DNA from 4 places in the Priestia sp. SRI_019 genome. Region 2 is predicted to be linked to each of the others. Evidence: riboswitches for the same ligand, from Rfam matches in the RefSeq annotation. Region 2 holds a riboswitch; each other region holds the start of a gene.
The links. A riboswitch is a leader RNA that binds a small molecule or an ion and turns the genes downstream of it on or off. The one in region 2 is predicted to bind thiamine pyrophosphate.
Positions count from the first base shown of each region.

Region 1: linked by a shared signal. The riboswitch ahead of AC2YJL_RS23930 (thiamine phosphate synthase) and the one ahead of thiM (hydroxyethylthiazole kinase) in region 2 are both predicted to bind thiamine pyrophosphate.
Region 3: linked by a shared signal. The riboswitch ahead of thiT (energy-coupled thiamine transporter ThiT) and the one ahead of thiM (hydroxyethylthiazole kinase) in region 2 are both predicted to bind thiamine pyrophosphate.
Region 4: linked by a shared signal. The riboswitch ahead of thiC (phosphomethylpyrimidine synthase ThiC) and the one ahead of thiM (hydroxyethylthiazole kinase) in region 2 are both predicted to bind thiamine pyrophosphate.

Region 1 covers NZ_JBYCZN010000006.1:70,422-73,700, forward strand. Annotated here, with positions in the region: gene AC2YJL_RS23915 (fluoride efflux transporter FluC) at 56-472, shown strand; gene crcB (fluoride efflux transporter CrcB) at 473-862, shown strand; gene AC2YJL_RS23925 (hypothetical protein) at 910-1,125, shown strand; TPP riboswitch at 1,284-1,385, shown strand; gene AC2YJL_RS23930 (thiamine phosphate synthase) at 1,508-2,131, shown strand; gene thiO (glycine oxidase ThiO) at 2,115-3,242, shown strand; gene thiS (sulfur carrier protein ThiS) at 3,239-3,279, shown strand, end outside.
Region 2 covers NZ_JBYCZN010000002.1:634,528-637,806, reverse strand. Annotated here, with positions in the region: gene AC2YJL_RS13550 (TetR/AcrR family transcriptional regulator) at 1-399, shown strand, start outside; gene AC2YJL_RS13545 (MFS transporter) at 496-1,713, shown strand; TPP riboswitch at 1,905-2,013, shown strand; gene thiM (hydroxyethylthiazole kinase) at 2,087-2,893, shown strand; gene thiE (thiamine phosphate synthase) at 2,907-3,279, shown strand, end outside.
Region 3 covers NZ_JBYCZN010000002.1:237,465-240,743, reverse strand. Annotated here, with positions in the region: gene AC2YJL_RS11535 (ethanolamine ammonia-lyase reactivating factor EutA) at 1-1,208, opposite strand, end outside; gene thiT (energy-coupled thiamine transporter ThiT) at 1,365-1,973, opposite strand; TPP riboswitch at 2,006-2,106, opposite strand; lysine riboswitch at 2,281-2,465, shown strand; gene AC2YJL_RS11525 (amino acid permease) at 2,568-3,279, shown strand, end outside.
Region 4 covers NZ_JBYCZN010000014.1:11,837-15,115, reverse strand. Annotated here, with positions in the region: gene AC2YJL_RS26995 (undecaprenyl-diphosphate phosphatase) at 1-506, opposite strand, end outside; gene AC2YJL_RS26990 (hypothetical protein) at 964-1,254, shown strand; TPP riboswitch at 1,336-1,450, shown strand; gene thiC (phosphomethylpyrimidine synthase ThiC) at 1,564-3,279, shown strand, end outside.

The DNA of each region.
Region 1 (3,279 bases), on a different contig from region 2:
TAGTTAAATGTTAAGGTAGAAATAAATTCCTTATGGTACACTTAAAGAAGAATTTATGAAACGGAGCGATATGATGAAAGCCATAAACTTAATCTCAATTGCCTTTGGCGCTATCGCTGGTACATATGCACGTTATTTGCTGAATCTTTCCTTATTATATACGGGCTATCCAATAGGAACGGTAATCGAAAACCTATTAGGAAGCTTCATACTAGGCCTATTAACAGGATTTTTTGTGTGGAAAAAGCCAAAAGAATGGATAAAGCTTGGACTAGGAGTTGGCGTGTGCGGCGGTTTTACAACGTATTCAACGTTTGCAGGAGACGTCATTTCTCTCACTCAGCACCATTTATTTGGGGGAGCCATTTATGTCATTGTCTCTTTAGTAGGTGGAATCCTTCTTGCTTTAGCAGGCTATCTATGCGGTGAAGCGGCAGGGGAAAATTTAGTGAAAGTACATGAGGTGAAGTAAATGAGCATAGTGAGCTTGGCACTTGGTGGAGCAGCTGGAGGAATATGCCGTTATCTTTTGGGTTTAAAAGTTACAAAAGCAGTTTCAAACCCTCCTTTTCCAGTATCAATGCTGTTTGTAAACTTGCTCGGTGCGTTTGGCCTTGGTCTTTTTTACGGTAGTTATTATGGAAAGGTTCCGAGTCATGCTTATGATGATTCAATATTTTTAATGATTGGCATTGGTTTTTTTGGTGCCTTTACCACTTTTTCAACGTTTAGTGTGGAAACCGTACAGTTAATTCGAGAAAAATCTTATCGGAAAATGTTGGCTTACGTGGGGATTTCAGCATTTGGAACAGTTGGTTTATTTACAGTCGGTTTAATGGCAGGAACGTTTTTATTTAAGTAAAGAGAACGTTTCTAGTAGGGAAAAACAAAAAGACGGAGAAGTAGAGAATGGATAGAAAAGCAGAAGTTTGGAAATACATTTTGTTGATTGTAGCTGTTGCAGGTCAGATCATCGGTTTTTTATTTTTATTTATAAATGTTGTGGCGGCATTTATTTTTTACGGTTTTTATATTCTAACTTTTATTATGTTACTCCTGCTGTTTATATGGGATCGGAAAAAGGAAAAAGACAAAGAAGAATTTGACGACTATACCGATTACTAACTATATAAAAAGCAGAATGATGCGGTGCGCCGGGCCTCTTAGTAAAGAAGCTTAAAAGATACATCTATAAAAGGAAGAGAGCCGTAAGAGCATAAAGAGATATTGTATTTACATCTAGTTGTGTTATAATTTTAAGTGCAAAAACAAAATCAATAAATAGCAATCACTAGGGGAGCTTTTTGAAGCTGAGACGAATGTATTTCGGACCCTTTGAACCTGATCTGGTTTGTACCAGCGTAGGGAAGTGGCGATCATGTTTACATAACGATACATGCTAACCACTCTACGTTGTAGAGTGGTTTTTTTGTATGTAATCAAGCCCTCTACACAAGATGAAGTGATTGAAATTTCTCTTTATTCTGAATGGAAAGGTTTCGATCATATGGATATTCCTAAATTTCATGTCATTACAACAGATAAGCAGCCAGTTAAAGAGGTTCGGGACATTTTAACGGCTATTGAGCCTTTTGTGGGTGTCATTCATATTAGAGAAAAAAAGAAAACGGCAAAGCAGATTCAATGTTTGCTAGAAAGCCTGCCATTTTGTCGCTCTAAAATTATTGTAAATGACCGAGTTGATGTAGCGCATGCTTTAAAAGCAAAAGGCGTACAGCTTGCCTATCATAGTTTAGATGTTTCGTGTGTTAGAGACGCATTTCCTTCTCTTATTGTGGGAAAATCAGTTCACTCTGTGGAAGAAGCTCTAGAAGCTGAAAAAGATGGCGCTCATTATATTCTATACGGACATATTTATTCAACTCATTCAAAAAAAGGATTAAAAAGTCGAGGGATAGCAGCGCTAAAAGAAGTAGTAGACGCTGTGGAGATACCAGTTATTGCGATTGGTGGGATTACACCTGGAAATGCCAAAGAGGTACTGCAAACAGGAGCACATGGTATAGCTGTGATGTCTAGTGTCATGCTTGCGCAAGATCCCCTTAAAGCGATTAAACAATATTCTCATATATGGACATCTGGAGGTGGAGAAAATGAAGCAGCATTATGATGTACTGTTAGTCGGAGGAGGCATAATTAGCTCTTCTATCGCTTATCATTTGTCAAAACAAGGAGCATCAGTAGCCATTCTTGAGCGCAATCAAATTGGTTGTGAAGCTTCAAGTGCAGCCGCTGGTATTTTAGGTGCTCAAGCTGAAATTGATGAAGAAGGTCCTCTTTTAGACCTTGCTATTAAGAGCAGAAGCATGTTTCCTGAGCTGGTGAAGGAACTAAAAGAAAAAACGGCCATCGACGTAGAGCTCATTCAAAAAGGCTTATTAAAAGTCGCTGTAACAGAAGAAGATGCACACGTATTAAAGAAAAAAGCCGCTCAGCACCACAGGTGGGATGAACATGTAAAATGGATTGATGTAAAAGAAGCGCGTTTGTTAGAACCCGGGCTCTCTCCAGACATATACGGAGCCATTACAATACCGGGGGACGGCCAGCTAGCTCCGGCTAAGTTAACGCAAGCTCTTGCTCATGGAGCCTTGTATCACGGAACAGATATATTCGAATACTGTGACGTTCATTCTCTTATTATGGAAAATGAAACAGTAAAAGGTGTACAGACGTCCAAAGGATCTTTTTATGGAGAAAAAGTAGTTATTGCAGCAGGCTCATGGGCTAAACGCTTTATTTCTTCTGAACATTTAGGTCAGGTGTTTCCTGTAAAAGGGGAGTGTATTGCTTTGCAAAGTCATAAGCCTTTGCTTTCTAAAACGATATTTTTAGATGAAGGTTTTTACTTAGTGCCAAAGACTGGTGGAAGAATCGTAATAGGGGCAACTAAGCTACAGCATGATTTTACCAAGACGGTTTCTGCACAAGGTATTCAATTTTTGCTGAATAAAGCTTCTGCGCTTCTGCCGGCTATTAAAGAAGCCACATTTGAAAAAGCATGGGCAGGTCTTCGTCCACAAACAAATGATGGCTGGCCTTATTTAGGAGAGCATCCTGAAATAGTGAATCTACACATGGCGTTTGGCCACTACCGAAACGGTATTTTATTAAGTGCTGCAACTGGAAAAATTATGGCTGATGCTTTGTTAGGGAAAAAGCCGAATCATTCATTTTTTACATCATTTCAGCTAACTAGAGTAATGGAGGGAGTTCATTGAATCTAATCATTAATGGTAAGACCGTTACTGTTGGAGA
Region 2 (3,279 bases):
GAGTGGGAACGAAACTGGAAAGAAAGAGAGTCTCTTTACAAAACAACAAGAGATAAGCTTTTTGGAATTGCGGAGCAAATCATTTTAGATGATCTAAATCATCCTCTTACGAAAGCTGCCGATGAGTTTTTTAACAACGAGGAAAAGGGCAGCGACATCGAAGAGCGAATTGATGAGATGGTGAGACGACACGTAGAGTTTAACCGAGAACTTTTGCAAAAAGGCATTGATGAAGGAGAGTTTTCTCCTAAAAATGCAGAACAGCTTGCAGTGATTTTAGAAGGGCTGTTTGTTGGAATGAGCCGCATGTCTCGAAAAACGAACACCGAAAATGCCCTGCAGCTTTACCATTCAGCAATCGATGTATTTTTAAACGGAATTATACCAAGGTCTTCTTAAATAATCGGGGATGCTTATTGAGGTAATGAGTAATCCCTCATTATTTTGTATTTTTATAGACCGAACGTTCAGTATTTTTGTAATCAGGAGGTTTATATGTCATTATTGTTAAGAAATCGAGCGGCGATTTTGCTGCTCATGCTAAATATTTTTATTGTTTTTACAGGAATCGGTCTTGTAATTCCAATTATGCCAACGTATATGACAGAGCTTCATATCAACGGTAGCGTGATGGGGCTTTTAGTAGCGGTGTTTTCACTAACTCAATTTTTGTTTTCACCTTTAGCAGGACGGTTATCAGATTCGTTAGGGAGAAAGAAAATTATTGTAGCGGGAATGATTGTTTTTGCCCTGTCTGAATGGTTCTTTGGTTCAGTGAGTACACCTCTTTTATTATTTGTATCGAGAATGTTAGGCGGGGTTGGGGCCGCGCTCATTATGCCTGCTGTTATGGCCTATACAGCGGACGTGACGTCTGCTAAAGAACGTGCTAAAGGAATGGGCTATGTGACGGCGGCGATTACAACAGGATTTATTATTGGACCCGGTATCGGCGGCTTTTTAGCTGAATACGGCATGCGTGTACCATTTTATATGGCCGCAGTAGCAGGAGGCTTGGCTGCAGTGATTACGCTTCTTGTTTTGCCAGAGTCTCGCCCTGTACAAAATCCTGCTGTTTCAAACCATGAGAATCCAAAAGAAGAGCGGCTGCTACTGCAGCTTATGAATTCTTATAAAGAACCTTATTTTTTAAGTTTAATTATTGTTTTTGTGACATCGTTTGGATTATCCAATTATGAAACGATTTTTTCACTATTCGTTGATCATAAATTTAGCTTTACGCCAAAAGATATTGCGTTTGTTATTACGTTCGGCTCTATTGCGGGGGCTGTAGTGCAGGTTACGATTTTCGGGTGGATTTTAAATAAATTTGGTGAAAAAAGAGTGATTTCTTTTTGCTTGATGATGACGGGACTTTTTATTTTACTTACGCTATTTGTGCACACGTACTGGCTTATTATTGTTGTGACATTTATCGTTTTTTTAGCAACAGATATTTTACGTCCGGCAATCAGCACGCAAATGTCGATGATGGCACAAGACGACCAAGGATATGTAGCCGGACTAAATTCTGCTTATACAAGTCTTGGAAATATTATTGGCCCCGTTGTAGCAGGCTTTCTTTTTGATATAAACATTAATTATCCGTACGTATCAGCTGCACTTGTACTGCTTCTTTGTTTTCTTTTATCTTTAAGAGCAGGGAAGGACAGAAAAACAGCTGTGAGAAATCAAGCGGTTCAAGAGAAATAACGATAAGGAAAAATGATAGAATTCTTAGGGAATAGAAGACCTCCAGTAGCTTACTGGAGGTCTTTTGATTATTCTTTTAGGAATGGTGTAAGGTTTAAAGCGCCACTCAGTCTATAGAGAAGCTTTATTTTATCGGCAAAACAATGAAATGGTTGCAAATAAAAAAGGTTAATAGTAAACTTTAAACGTAACAAGAATAGTATGGGAGCTTGCGCGGGGCAGGCTGAGAGTACAGGGCCGCCTGTTGACCATTTGAACCTGTTGGATAATGCCAGCGCAGGGAATGTGAGTACATACCAAAGCACTTTGCGCATGCAAGGTGCTTTTTTGTCTTTTTTGCAGTGTTAAAACTAAATGAAAAGAGTGAAAAAACATGGATATTAGTAAAATTTCAGCTCAATTAGAGAAAGTAAGAGACATAAGTCCGATTGTTCATAATATTACGAATGTTGTGGTAACCAACTTTACAGCAAATGGACTGCTTGCACTAGGAGCTTCACCTGTTATGGCTTATGCGAAAGAAGAAGTGGCTGACATGGCACGAATCGCTGGAGCGCTTGTCTTAAATATGGGTACACTGACGGCTCAAGAAGTAGAAGCGATGAGAATAGCAGGAAAATCAGCAAATGAAAATGGCGTGCCGGTTATTTTCGATCCTGTAGGAGCCGGAGCGACACCGTTTCGTACAGAAGTAGCACGTCAGCTTGTAGAAGAATTAAATATGGCAGTTATTCGTGGTAACGCTGCTGAAGTTGCGAATGTAGTAGGCGAGTCATGGCTCATTAAAGGCGTTGATTCATTAGAAGGGCAAGGAGACGTCATTGAACTTGCTGAGAAAGCAGCGAACAAATTAGATACAGTGATTGTTATCACGGGTAAACAAGATGTAATCACAGATGGAAACACAACGTATACAGTAGACAACGGTCACCCGTTATTTACGAAAGTGACGGGGACTGGATGTCTGCTGACATCAATTATAGGAGCTTTCGCTGCTGTAGAAAAAGAATATGTCGAGGCAAGCGTTGCTGCTTTAAGTTTTTATGGAGTGGCGGGTGAAATCGCCGCAGAGAAAAAAGGTGAAGAAGGGCCGGGAAGCTTTCAAATTGAGCTGTTAAATCAGCTTCATCTTTTATCTGGGCAGGATATTGAATCATATGCAAGAGTACATCAACGTTAAAAGGAGCGGGAAAATGACAAATGAAGAAATCAAAAAGCTGCTGCAAGTTTATTTTATAATGGGCAGCAATAACTGTACAAAAGATCCGAGAGAAGTGTTGAAAGAAGCAATTGAAGGCGGCGTTACTGTGTTTCAATTCCGTGAAAAAGGCGAAGGTGCCCTAACAGGAGAAGCGAAATATCAGCTGGCGAAGGAACTTCAGCAAATTTGTCAGCAGCACAGCGTTCCTTTTGTTGTGAATGATGATCTTGACTTAGCGATCCGCTTACAAGCAGATGGCGTTCATATTGGCCAAGAAGATGAAAAAGCTCATATTGTTCGAGAGAAAATAGGAAAAGGAATTGTAGGCGTCTCTGTTCATAATGTACAAGAGCTGCAGCAAGCGA
Region 3 (3,279 bases), 400 kb from region 2:
CAAGCAATAAATTCAGCGCTTATTACTTTTGCTAATTCTTGAAGCATCTTATAGCTGCAGTAAGGAAAATGAGATAAAGCAATAGCAGCGGGGGGATCTTCTGCGCTGAAAATAGTTGAAGCCTGCATACATGCCGCTCGAGCTCTTTCTTGAAACATCAGCGGATTCCATTTCTCTTCTTGCTGAACAGGTATCTCTACAATCGGGATATTTTTTAACGGCAGCCGCTTCGACCCAATGTATACAGTTGATCCGCTAACTTCTGTATTTTGCATACCAGCCCCAATTACAGTAGCGCGCGTTGTCTCAGCGGCTTGAGAAACTTGGATGGATTGAAAATGATATGCTAGAAGCGGACCAACGTCTCCATGTATGGCCACTTCTTTCACTGTTTTTGGCTTTTGCTTCTCCATCATTGCTCCTACTCCTCCTGAAACCATGATCATTTCGGGGATAGAAAATCTTGTATGAGGAGAAACGAGAAGCGAGGAATTTTGATTCAGCGCATTTACATAATTCACGGTTTCTTCAGCTAGTAATTGACAGATAGACGAGAGCTTTTCAAATGTTGCTTTTTCACCTTCTCGCAGTGTTAAAGAATTATTTTCCAAAAATTCAGTTAAATGAGACGAAACGTAGGTGACAAAACCGTCTGAATTCAGACGAATTAATCTTCCCCCCACATGCAGTGTAAACGTTTCTATAACTTTTCCATTTTGACATAAAGCGATGTTAGCAGTTCCTCCTCCTACATCAATATTGGCAATTACTGCATTTGTTTCAGCAGAATGTTCGATTGCTCCTGATCCTTTTGCTGCTAATATTCCTTCCAGGTCAGCGCCAGCTGTTGCAACAACAAAATCCCCAGCATGTTCGGCTAGATAGTGAACGATACTTTCTGCATTTTGCTTTCTGGCCGTTTCTCCTGTGATGATAACAGCACCTGCTTCCACTTGATCTAAGGAGATTCCTGCATTCTTATACTCTTGTTCTAGTAGTACCGTTAATCTTTGAACATCGATTTCAACATCGTTTAGCATAGGGGTGGTATAGATAGAACTTGCATAGGTTACGCGACGATCAATAATTTGACAGCCTGGCAGCGTAAACTGATTTTGTTGATTTGCTATTAACAGCTTGCTTACAATCAGTTTCGTTGTGCTTGTTCCAATATCTAAACCTATGCTCGTGATCCATTTCTGTAGCATGCTATCAATCCTTTATCTCGTTTGAATATGGTGATTATCATAAAACAGTTTTTTGAATATTTCACTAACTATGTTATCAAACCTGACACACTTTTGTGTAAACAAAGGTGACAAATGACAAAAAAGACTAAATCTTGGTAGATTTAGTCTTTTTGCTTATGATGAGTGTGATTTAGTTATAATCATTCTTGATGCCGATGGAATTAATAGTGAAAGAATGATTAAGCAGGCTATTAGTGATCCTACCATTGAAATCCCGTTCATTGAAAAAGAATACCATAGAGCGGACATGCCCTTTGGCGCATATGATCCCCAGAAAATAATACCCGCAATAAAGTGCCAGAAATACCGTGCGAAGCTGCCGATAATAAGGGATAAAACAATCAAAACAAAAGCTTTTGATCTGTTATTGTTAGCTAAATTTGTTTTAATAGATTGCGAAAAAATACCTCCAAAACCTATAAAAGCAAAAGCCACAATATATTCAATAAACGTTTGCAGCGCTGTTAAAATATAAGCCGTTCCTGTTGCCAACTGTAAAAGCCCCCATAATAGACCAGATAGAGCCCCGCCTTTTACTCCCCAGCGAAAGCACATAATAAAAATGGGCACCATGGAGAACGAAATACTCACAGCCGTTGCAATCTTAATGGAAGGCAAAAGATCAAGTAGAAGTGCTAATGCTGCAAAAATAGCTATTTCAATTTTAGCCTGTAAAGGTAATGCTTTATTCACGTTTCTCACTCCTGTTTTTGAATCATTCATATCAAACGGTTTACACAGGAGTAAGCAAATATATGCTACTATTCCCACATTCCTACGCTAGCGTTAACTAACAGGTTCGAAGGGTCTGAACAATTTGTTCACTCTCAGCACGGCGGCTCCCCCTGTGGTACGTTCGGATATTTATGTAGTATTATGACAACATTCATTATATCATATGTAACAAAATAGATTCGAGAGATTTCAAAGATGTTTCTATTTTCTGAATCTATTTTTTATAATGACAATCGTTTTAGTATTTGGTATACTTCTTTTATGTCAAATGAATATAAAAAACCCTCATCCTAATCGATGAGGTAGAGGTCGCAGTTTTTAATAGTAAAGCAACGGAAATGCAGAGAACATTGAGGATGTTGCTTGAAAGGAAAAATTGCCGAAGTTTAGATCACTTCTCGGTTGATTTAAGCTGGGGCTGTCTCCGAACAGGAACAGAACTGTCACATCATGCGAGTGATGTGAAGAGCTATCTTCACGGAAGGTTGACGCGGTTTTCAGATTTAAAAGCGCGCACATATACTGCGGGCTTTTTTTATGTTATCCCGTCTCTTTCCGTACATTCGAAAGGAGTATTTATCTATGCAAGAGCAGCAAGAATTAAAACGTGGGTTGAAATCTCGCCACTTAACGATGATTTCATTAGGAGGAGCCATCGGAACCGGCTTATTCCTAGCAAGTGGTGGAGCAATTCACACAGCAGGACCTGGGGGAGCGCTTTTAGCTTACGCTATCATTGGTGTCATGGTTTACTTTTTGATGACCAGCCTAGCGGAGCTCGCAGCTTATATGCCTGAAGCCGGTTCGTTTAGTACGTATGCGTCTCGGTTTGTAGATCCATCCTTTGGTTTCGCTCTCGGCTGGAACTATTGGTATAACTGGGCTATTACGATTGCAGCTGAATTATCTGCTGGAGCCCTTATTATGAAATTTTGGTTCCCAAACTCTTCTTCTATTTTATGGAGTGCCCTGTTTTTATTAATTATGTTTGGGCTTAACTACCTTTCTGTAAAAGGATTTGGTGAATCTGAATTTTGGTTTTCGTTAATTAAAGTAGTAACGGTTATCATCTTTTTAGTTATTGGTATTATGATGATTTTTGGTATCTTTAACAATGCAGCACCAGGTTTTAAAAACTTCACGCTTGGTGATGGACCCATTCACGGTGGATTCTTTACTGTCTTAGGTATTTTTATGGCTGCTGGTTTTTCATTCCAAGGAACAGAGTTGCTTGGAGTCGCAGCTGGAGAAAGTGAAGATCCGGAAAAAACGGTTCCTCGTGCAGTTAAACAAG
Region 4 (3,279 bases), on a different contig from region 2:
AGAGCAATACATTGAAACAGTCCTATACCTAGTGCTTGTCCATAAGACATTTGGTCCACCGTCTCTACACGCGGACGTTTAGGTCCAAACAAATCTGCTAGAATCATTAATACAGCTCCAACCACTAAGCCAATTAGCACCGTATTTAAAGAAAACAAATGTTCATCAATGTAATCATCAAACAAAAGTCCTAACACTCCTGCGGGTAACAGACCAACAATTACCTGCATTAAATTCAAGCGATTTGTCGGTCCAATTGGAGCAGCTGGTTTTTTTCCCAATCCTAATAAATTAATAAAACGATCTTTAAAAATAACAACTACTGCTAAGATCGACCCTAGCTGAATAACAATTTTAAATGTATTAGCTACTGGAGATGAAAATAATTCTTTTGAATTTAACCACAGGTCATCCACAATAATCATATGCCCAGTTGACGAAACAGGAGCAAACTCTGTTAAACCTTCTACAATCCCTAAAATGATTGCTACAATAATTTCCCACATAAAGCTATATACCTTGCCTTTCTTTCAAATTAATAAGCTTATCGCTTCGTTTTACATGCTCAACTATTTTCCTATTTTGACACTTGCTTTTTTATCATAATTGTTAAAACTATGAAATACAATGTGTATTTGCAAAAAGATAAGAATCTTTAATAATTTGTAATAAAAACCTTACATGCTAGAACCAAAAAACAAGATATCAGCTTTTATTTGTTTTAAAAAGCATTCGCTGTGTTCGGTATAAATTCCGGGTCCTTAGCTAAAAATGAATCATCTAGACTATTTTTCTTTGGTGTGAAAAAATGACTAAATCATTATGTTTTTTCCATCCCCTTTACTGTCATCTATCATTTTAATCAACTAGTGCTTGCTTATACGGCATATCCCCTAAGTAATTTGAAACTTTTTTCTCTCTTTTCTCGTATATAGTAGTATCTTTTTTAGGAGGCTTTTTACTATGAATGGAAATGTACGTACAATGAAATGGATTACTGCTGGGTATGAAGCGTTACTCGGAATTCCTTTAATTGGCGCTGGGATTGTTATGGGCTTTAGTTATACCCCTCTTTTTATTGGATTTATTCTTCATGCTATCACACTCATTTTAGCGAATAGACGCGGGTTATCTGCTTATGGAAACATACTAGGACTTGTTACCTCACTGGTTGCTTGGATTCCATTTTTAGGGTTTATCATGCATATTATTACAGCTATTGTAATTGCAATCGACGCTGCTAGACAACGCTAATTGTCTAGCTTTTTTATATTAAGGGTTGATTTTTTACCGAATGATGGTAAACTTAAGCCGTAAATTGAATAATTCGAATGTTATTTCTACTAGGGGTGTCTGATAGCTCAGACTGAGAGAAGAGTGCAATAAAACTCTTTAACCCTTTGAACCTGATTTGGGTTATACCAGCGGAGGGAAGTAGTCTTGAAAAGAATAGTATATGTTTATTCTTTTTTCGCCTATTCCATCGGGTTCTGTCTATCACAGAACCCGATTTTTTTATGGTTCGGTATAGCTACACTTTATGCGAAACCGGAGGAATATGTAATGTCAAAACAAAATGTATCAGTTTCTATGAAAAAGCCTTTTCCAAACAGTCACAAAGTATATGTCCAAGGATCCAGAGAAGACCTTAAAGTGCCTATGCGTGAAATTCATCAGTCTCCTACTACAGGATCTTTTGGGGAAGAAGAAAATAGTCCCGTACGTGTATACGACACGAGCGGTGTTTATACAGATCCCTGTTATGAAATTAATTTACAAAAAGGATTACCGGCTCTGCGCGAAAAGTGGATTGCAGAACGAAACGATGTAGAAACATATCAAGGCCGTACGGTTCAGCCACAGGATAACGGTTATTATGATGGTGATCCAAGAGATCAGTACGAGCGCTTTATCACTAATCGTTTACCGTTGCGCGCGAAAAAAAATCAAAATGTAACCCAAATGCACTATGCGAAAAAAGGAATCATCACGCCCGAAATGGAATTTATCGCTATTCGTGAACAGATGGATCCTGAAGTCGTGCGTGAAGAAGTAGCAAGAGGACGTGCCATTATCCCTAATAATATCAATCACCCTGAGAGCGAACCGATGATTATCGGCCGCAAATTCCACGTGAAAATCAATGCTAATATCGGAAATTCAGCTATTCGTTCAGCTATTGAAGATGAAGTAGAAAAAATGACATGGGCAACGCGTTGGGGAGCCGATACAATTATGGATTTATCAACAGGAAAAGATATCCACACAACGCGCGAATGGATTATCCGCAACTCGCCTGTTCCTGTAGGGACCGTTCCTATTTACCAAGCGCTTGAAAAAGTAAAAGGTGTAGCAGAAGATCTAACGTGGGAAGCATATCGCGATACATTAATTGAACAAGCAGAACAAGGTGTTGATTACTTTACTATTCACGCAGGTGTTCTTTTACGCTATATTCCTCTGACAGCGAAACGTACGACAGGTATTGTTTCACGCGGAGGATCCATCTTGGCGCAGTGGTGTTTAGCTCATCATGAAGAGAACTTTTTATATACTCGCTTTGAAGAAATCTGTGAAATCTGTAAAGCATACGATATTTCTATTTCACTTGGCGATGGACTACGTCCTGGTTCCATTGCAGATGCTAATGATGAGGCACAGTTCGGTGAATTAGAAACGCTCGGTGAATTAACTAAAATTGCTTGGAAACACGATGTTCAAGTTATGATTGAAGGTCCTGGGCATGTCCCTATGCACCTCATCAAAGAAAACGTAGATAAACAAATGGAAATATGCCAAGAAGCTCCCTTCTATACTCTTGGACCGCTTACAACCGACATCGCTCCAGGCTATGACCATATTACATCAGGTATTGGGGCTGCAATGATTGGCTGGTTTGGGACAGCTATGCTTTGCTACGTAACGCCAAAAGAACATTTAGGTCTGCCGAATAAAGAAGACGTTCGAGAAGGCGTTATCACCTATAAAATTGCTGCGCATGCCGCTGACCTAGCAAAAGGCCATCCAGGAGCACAAAAACGCGATAACGCGCTGTCTAAAGCAAGATTTGAATTTAGATGGAATGATCAATTTAACCTGTCACTAGATCCAGAGCGCGCAAAAGAATATCACGATGAAACACTTCCCGCTGAAGGTGCTAAAACAGCCCATTTCTGTTCAATGTGTGGACCTAAATTCTGTTCGATGCGTATTTCTCAGGATATTCGTAACATGGCTCAACAAAATGAAAAAGATGTAAACGAAGTAAGAGAAGAAGGA